2 linked regions of the Candidatus Minimicrobia sp. QA0096 genome follow. Each later gene encodes a partner of the first gene's protein in a complex. Links are inferred from orthologs where the notes say so. Each region holds a gene or a part of one and is shown in the gene's direction. Other genes may lie near its edges. The genes, in order: AACH20_RS00025 and secY.

Region 1 (3,528 bases):
AACGCCACAACAAAAAAATACGTTGAAAGGAAAATTGGTTCGTTGGGAAAATACTTGCCGCGCCACGCACGAAAAAGTGCATCTGCAGACGTTAAGATTAGGCAGATTGACAATCCTGGCGGCAACAAGTACGAGGTTGAAGTTATCATCAATGTGCCAGATAAGAAAATTGTAGCTAAGGATTCAACCATGAACGTTTTGGCTGCGGTGGATATTGTTGAAGCTAGGTTGAACGGTCAAGTTCGTAAGTATAAAGACGATGTGTTGGCTCACGTTGGCGGAAGTCGCGGAATTTTGGCAAAGCTGAAGCAAACTTTCGGTCGAAAATAATTGATAGATGAAATTAACAGAAAAGCGTTCAGATTCTGGGCGCTTTTTCTTTTCAAATTGCCCGAAAAAAGTTATAATAAAAGAAGTTTTTGAAAATGCCTGAAAGTGAGGGAGTTTTAAGGTTTATGGCAATTACACAACAAAAAGCGCTGAGTAAGATTTTTGGCGATCCACAGAAGAAGATTTTGAAACGATTGCGTAAGCAAGTTGACGTTATTAACGGTCTGAATGACAAATATGAAAAAATGTCCGATAAGGAGCTTCGTGCGCAGACTGATGAGCTGAAAAAGCGCTTGTCGAAGAAGAATGTAACGCTTGATACGATTTTGCCAGATGCGTTTGCTGTGGCAAGGGAAGCTGCTAAGCGTGTGATTGGCGAGCGTCCATATGATGTGCAGTTGATTGGTGGTATGGTTCTTCATGAGGGCAACGTTGCCGAGATGAAAACTGGTGAAGGTAAGACTCTTGTGGCGACGCTGCCGACTTACTTGAATGCTTTGGAGGGCAAGGGCGTTCACGTGGTGACAGTTAACGACTATTTGGCGCAGCGCGACGCTGGTTGGATGGGCCAAGTATATGATTTCCTAGGCCTGACTACTGGTGTGATTATCAATGAAGCGTCATTTGTTTATGATAAAGATTACGACAATGATCATCACGACGATCCTCGAATGCGCAAGCTTCGCCCAGTTTCACGTAAAGAAGCTTATGCTGCAGACATCACGTACGGCACGAATAATGAGTTTGGTTTTGACTATTTGCGCGACAACATGGTTAATGATGTTGATTTGCTCAGGCAGCGTGAATTGAACTTCGCAATCGTTGACGAGGTTGACTCAATTTTGATTGACGAAGCTCGTACGCCACTTATTATCTCTGCTCCAGCGGCTGAAAATCCTGACAATTATTACACATTTGCTAAAATCGCCGCCAAGTTGGTTCCGGAAGATTACGTTTTGGATGAGAAGCGCCGAAGTGTTGCCTTGACTGATGAAGGTGTTGAAAAGGTTCAGAAATTGTTGGGAATAAAAAACTTGTACACACCAGATCACGTGCGCAGTGTTTATCACATGGACCAGGCTTTGCGAGCGCAGACATTGTTCAAGCGCGACAAGGATTACGTCGTAACCAATGATGGCGAAGTGATTATTGTTGACGAACATACTGGTCGTTTGATGCAGGGTCGCCGTTACAACGAAGGCTTACATCAGGCAATTGAGGCTAAAGAAGGCGTTCCTGTGCTGGAAGAGAGCATGACTCTAGCGACAATTTCCTTCCAGAATTACTTCCGTTTGTATAATAAATTGAGCGGTATGACAGGTACGGCATTTACCGAAGCTGAAGAGTTTCAGCAAATTTATTCACTTGATGTTATTCAAATTCCACCGAACAAACCAGTTATTCGCGAAGATAAAGAGGACTTAATTTTCAAGACTGAAAAGGCCAAACTGAAAGCCGTCGCTGAGGCGATTAAGGATTACCACAAGCAAGGTCGTCCTGTTTTGGTTGGCTCTGGGTCTATTGAAAAGAATGAGCAAATTGCCAAATATTTGGAAAAAGAAGGCATTAAGTTTGAGATTCTGAACGCCAAGAACAATGAGCGTGAGGCTGCGATTGTGGCGAAAGCCGGCGAAAAAGGTGCGATTACTTTGGCTACGAATATTGCTGGTCGTGGTACCGACATTAAGCTTGGCGAGGGTGTTAAGGAACTTGGTGGCTTGGTTGTTGTCGGTTCAGAGCGACATGAATCACGCCGAATTGACAATCAGTTGCGTGGTCGTGGCGGACGCCAGGGCGATCCAGGTGAGACTCAGTTTTATGTTTCAACCGAAGATGATTTGATGCGAATTTTCCAGGGCGAGCGAATTGCGTCGTTGATGGATAGGCTGGGCGTTGATGATGACACGCCAATCAGAACTCGCGCCGTATCGAAAACATTGGAAGCGGCACAGAAGCGAGTTGAAGGCTATAACTTTGATACGCGCAAAAATGTTGTTCAATACGACAATGTGATCAACCGTCATCGTCGCGTCGTTTATGTTATGCGACGTAGGATTTTGGAAGGCGATAATATTAAGCCGGAAATTGAGCGATTATTGCGAGCTAAAGTTCACGAATTGACAACTCTTCCATCAAAGAATAATCCAAAGTTTGTCGAGGATTTCTCGGTTATTTTCCCGGTTGATAAGGAAAAAATTGAAAAGGTTGGCAAGGAAAAGAAAGATCGTCTGCGCTATGAGAAGGCGCTGGAGCTGGCTGAAGAAGCTTACGCAGAGAAAGAGCGTGAGATTGGCGCTGATGATTTGCGTGGAGTTGAGCGCGAAGTTTACATGGCGGTGTTGGATACATTGTGGATGCAACATTTGGAAAATATGCAACATTTGCGCGAGGGAATTCACTGGCGAAGTGTTGGACAGCGTGATCCTTTGGTGGAATATCGATCAGAATCCCAGAAGTTGTTTGAGAGTTTGCAGGCTAATCTTCGCGATGAAGTTTTGACGACGATATTTAATATTCATAAAGCCGACGCTACATTTCGTCAATCTCAAGACGACGAATATGACACTGAACTAACTCGTCTGGCGGAAAATGCTGTTGAGCGTGGCGTTAATGAAATTGGTTCAGGTGAAGAAAATCGTGACGATGACTTCTCTGTGAAAAAGGGCAAGACCAGCGCGGAATCAAATCGTGTGAAAAATCAAGCTCGAAAGAAGAAGAAGGCTCAGCGACAGAATCGTAAGAAAAATCGTAAATAATCAGAGAATTAGGCAATGAAACATACAGTTGAGGAAATTAGACTGAAGAATGGTGCGCGCGGCTTGTTGATTGACGTTCCAGACGCTACGGTAATGAGTTTTCAGGTGCAATTCAGGGCAGGAAATCGCTACGTTCTGAATAAAGACATTTACGAAACGGCTCACATTATGGAGCATATGGCGTTCGGCGCGAACGAAAAGTTCCGTTCGGAGCATAATTATGAGCAGGAATTTACCAAGAATGGCGCTTATCACAACGCCTACACTTCTGACTATTCAATGGTTTATGAAGCGATTTGTGCGGATTTTGAGTGGGACAGGATTTTGGAGCTTCAGAGGCTGGCTATTACAACGCCGCGATTCAACGCCGATGAGCTTGAGGCGGAAAAGGGCAATGTTCGCTCTGAACTAACTGGTTATCTCAACAATCACAACCGCGTGA
Region 2 (3,302 bases), 160 kb from region 1 along the record:
TCCGATTTAAGGCTTTGGTGGTTGTTGGTAACCGCAAAGATAAAGTTGGTGTCGGTGTTGCCAAGGGTGCAGATGTTCAAGCTGCAGTTGCTAAGGCTACGTCAGTCGCTAAAAAGCACCTAATTACATTGCCGCTAAACGGTGAGACAATTCCACACGACAGCGAAGTTAAATTCTCTGGCGCACGCGTATTGATCAAGCCAGCTGCTCCTGGTACCGGTATTATCGCTGGTGGTGTAGTTCGCCAAATTATCGGCGTAACGGGCGTTCGTAACCTATTGACCAAATCTCTTGGCTCAACCAACAAGGTTAACATTGCTTACGCGACTATTGAAGCTCTAAAATCATTAGTTCCACGTGATCAATGGCTAAGCGCTCAGCCTGTAAAAAAGGTTGCCAAAAAGGAGGCTAAATAATGAAGTACAATGATCTCCAAGTTTCAGCAAACAAGAATAAAAAACGTGTTGGTCGCGGTATTGCTGCTGGTCAAGGTAAGACTGCTGGTCGCGGTACTAAAGGTCAGAATGCCCGAACGGGTAAGAAGCTTCGCGTAATGTTCCAAGGTGGTCAGCGTCCATTAGCTCAAGCTGTGCCAAAGGCTCGCGGATTCAAGAGCTTGCGAACTCCAGCTCAAGTTGTGTACATGGATCATTTGAACGCATTTGACGGCAAGACCGTTGACAATGCTTTGTTGTTCACTGAAGGCTACATTGCAACTCCTTTCCACACGGTTAAGGTGATTGCTCGTGGTGAATTGAAGGCTAAGGTTGACTTGAAAGTACAAGCTGCCTCAGCTTCAGTTGTTGCTGCCATCGAAAAAGCTGGTGGCTCATTCGAGAAAGTAGCTACGCCTTTGCGCCAAAGCATGAAAGAAGCTGAAGAGAAATAATTTTTCTCGATAATAATAAATCCCCTTCGAAAGAGAAGGGGATTTTCTTTTGTTCTAAAATCGCGGTTTCATCTATAGAGCATACGCTTTTATGTTTTTTAGTATGGAAATATCGGCAGAGGTAATGTATAATTAACAGAGTTAAGAATTGTTAGTGACTATGAGGGGCTAAAACATGAATTGGAGAATAATTTTTCGCTCGCTGAAAAATAAAGATATGCAAAAACGACTATTTATTGTCGTGGGAATAATCGTTGTTTATCGATTATTAGCGCACATTCCAGTGCCATTGGCGGAACCAACGCAACTACGTAACGCGATTTCGTCGGTACTTGGGCAATCTGACCTTGGTGGTATCTTGAACTTGCTGTCTGGTGGCGCGTTGTCGAGCTTCTCTCTGGTGTTGGTTGGACTTAGTCCATTTATTACCGCTAGTATTATTATTCAGCTTCTTACCAAAGCCATTCCAAGGCTTGAGGAACTACATAAAGATGGTGAATCTGGACGTCGAAAAATTCAACAATGGACACGTGTTATTACCGTGCCGCTCGCTATTGTCCAGTCAATCGCTTTCATCTTCATCTTGAGACAAACAGTTCTTCAAGGCGGTAGTACAACATTGGCCGACCCTACGATGATGGAATGGATCGTTTCAATCACTTCAATGACAGCAGGCTCTGTCCTTCTGATGTGGCTCGGTGAGTTGATTACTGAGCAAGGAATCGGCAACGGTATTTCTATCGTAATCTTCGCTGGTATCATCAGCCAATTGCCACAAATGCTCGCGTCATTAATCTCCTCACTGTTCAATACTTCATCTGGCAGTCTAAATGTCTTTAACTGGTTCACTCTTCCTGTAAACCCAGTTATGTTCTGGACGATATTAATCATGTCAATCGCCGGACTCATCGTCCTTTACTTCCTAGTTAAAATCAACGAAGCTCAGCGTGTCATTACGATTAACTACGCAAAGCGAGTTCACGGAAACAGTAATTACGGCGATGTAAAAAGCATTTTGCCAGTTAAATTGATTGCAGCGGGAGTTATTCCGGTCATCTTCGCGGTTGCATTCCTAAGCTTGCCGCAATTTGTTGGTCAAGTTATGAAGGCGTCTGGTAACGCTAATCTTCTACCGACCGCCAACAAATTGATCACTTGGTTCCAAGCTCCAAACGCCGGCTCATTCACCGGCAGTACCGCAGAAGCATTTATCTACCCAACGTTGTATTTTATCTTGGTTATCGCCTTTACGTATTTCTACACTGGAATCGTCTTTAACGCTAATGAAATTGCCGAAAATCTGCAGAAGCAGGGCGGATTTATTGAAGGCGTGCGTCCGGGCGCTCAGACTGAAACGTATCTTATGAGAACTGTCAATCGCTTGATTTTGTTCGGCTCAATTGTCCTAGGAGTCGTGGCTATTTTACCATTCGTTGCGGAATATCTCACGTACAATTTGACAGGCTTGCAAGGTTTGCGTTTGTCAATAGGCGGTACTGGAATCTTGATCATCGTATCTGTTGCCCTTGAAACTCTGCGACAAGTCAACTCGCGTGCGCTGATGGTTACATATGATGACTTTGACCCAGACGAGCTGCTTGATAGCGACAAAAAGAAGAGTAAGAAGCGTCGTTTGTTTAAGAGAAAATAATTGACATTAAAAATCCCCGCCGAAAAGCGGGGAATTCTTTTTGTGAAGGGATTATCGTATTTTGTAATCGTAAGATAGATTGTCGCCAACTTTTTTCTCATTTTGGCAGACTGGCGCAATTTCATTACTAATGTTATTTTCATCAACCATCTTACAGCTCGGAATGTTGAACAAATTAAATTGGTTGGTTGGGGAAATCGTTTTCCATCCGCCATCTTTCTTGACTGCAAACATTCGCGCCTCAGAATTGCCGCAACCATAGCCCAGCAACAATTGTTTCTCATCTTGGGAATGGGCAATTACCGCAGCTACGCCGTTGTTATCCTTACAGCCCGACTTCTTCACTTCTGCCTTCAGAAAATCGCGAAGCTCTTGCGTGGCTGAATCGTTGCGAATAACCGCTTTACCTCCTTCAATTCGGAAGCCCAAAGACCCCAAGTTCACAGATCCATTATCAACCTTTTTCGCTGTTTGAGATGTCTTGTCGGAAGTTTGATTGGCGTGTAGTAAAATTACGCCAATAACTATCACTATCAAAGCCGTCACCAGACCGATTAGCACCGCGGTCATTATCTCATTCTTCGATTTTGTAGCCTTAAAGTTTGTTGGTTTTTTCTTGCTTGCCATAAAAATCCTTATGTTAAATTTGATAATACAATTATAGCACTTAAATTTACGGCGAAAACCCTTGTCAAACTGTGTTTAGTACTGTATAATTGACAACTGTAACTTATGGCGAGTCAAAAGGAAGTCATCAAAATG

The links.
Region 2: the proteins of AACH20_RS00025 (region 1) and secY are in contact, whole or in part, in a crystal structure (PDB 3DIN), measured with the Thermotoga maritima proteins. The link is inferred for Candidatus Minimicrobia sp. QA0096 from one-to-one orthologs. Residues at the interface, in WP_004082002.1 of Thermotoga maritima: Glu261, Ala262, Arg263, Lys300, Ala301, Arg302, Thr303, Ile304, Ile305, Leu323, Tyr324, Asp325, Pro326, Val329, Ser330, Tyr333, Ile336, Lys340, Phe345, Val349, Glu363, Phe364, Tyr374, Ser375, Gly376, Gly377, Glu393, Ile395, Thr482, Ser483; in WP_004081795.1 of Thermotoga maritima: Glu108, Gly109, Glu110, Glu111, Ala236, Glu237, Arg238, Arg239, Ile240, Thr241, Ile242, Gln243, Tyr244, Ala245, Arg246, Arg247, Val248, Thr249, Gly250, Arg251, Arg252, Val253, Tyr254, Gly256, Ala257, Ser258, Thr259, Tyr260, Leu261, Pro262.

The regions. Positions count from the first base shown.
Region 1 is NZ_OZ017288.1:2,493-6,020, forward strand. Bases 83-3,286 are described here. They hold AACH20_RS00025 (preprotein translocase subunit SecA), read left to right. Parts: upstream 83-455; coding sequence 456-3,086; downstream 3,087-3,286. Other genes in these bases: hpf (ribosome hibernation-promoting factor, HPF/YfiA family), read left to right, coding at 83-330; AACH20_RS00030 (M16 family metallopeptidase), read left to right, coding at 3,102-3,286. In the rest of the region: more of hpf, read left to right, coding at 1-82; more of AACH20_RS00030, read left to right, coding at 3,287-3,528. UniProt on the Escherichia coli protein: Required for protein export, interacts with the SecYEG preprotein conducting channel.
Region 2 is NZ_OZ017288.1:164,612-167,913, reverse strand. The notes cover bases 325-3,302. They hold secY (preprotein translocase subunit SecY), read left to right. Parts: upstream 325-1,064; coding sequence 1,065-2,540; downstream 2,541-3,302. Other genes in these bases: infA (translation initiation factor IF-1), read left to right, coding at 3,273-3,302; AACH20_RS00875 (hypothetical protein), read right to left, coding at 2,592-3,167; rplO (50S ribosomal protein L15), read left to right, coding at 416-889; rpsE (30S ribosomal protein S5), read left to right, coding at 325-416. Outside these bases: more of rpsE, read left to right, coding at 1-324. UniProt on the Escherichia coli protein: The central subunit of the protein translocation channel SecYEG. Consists of two halves formed by TMs 1-5 and 6-10.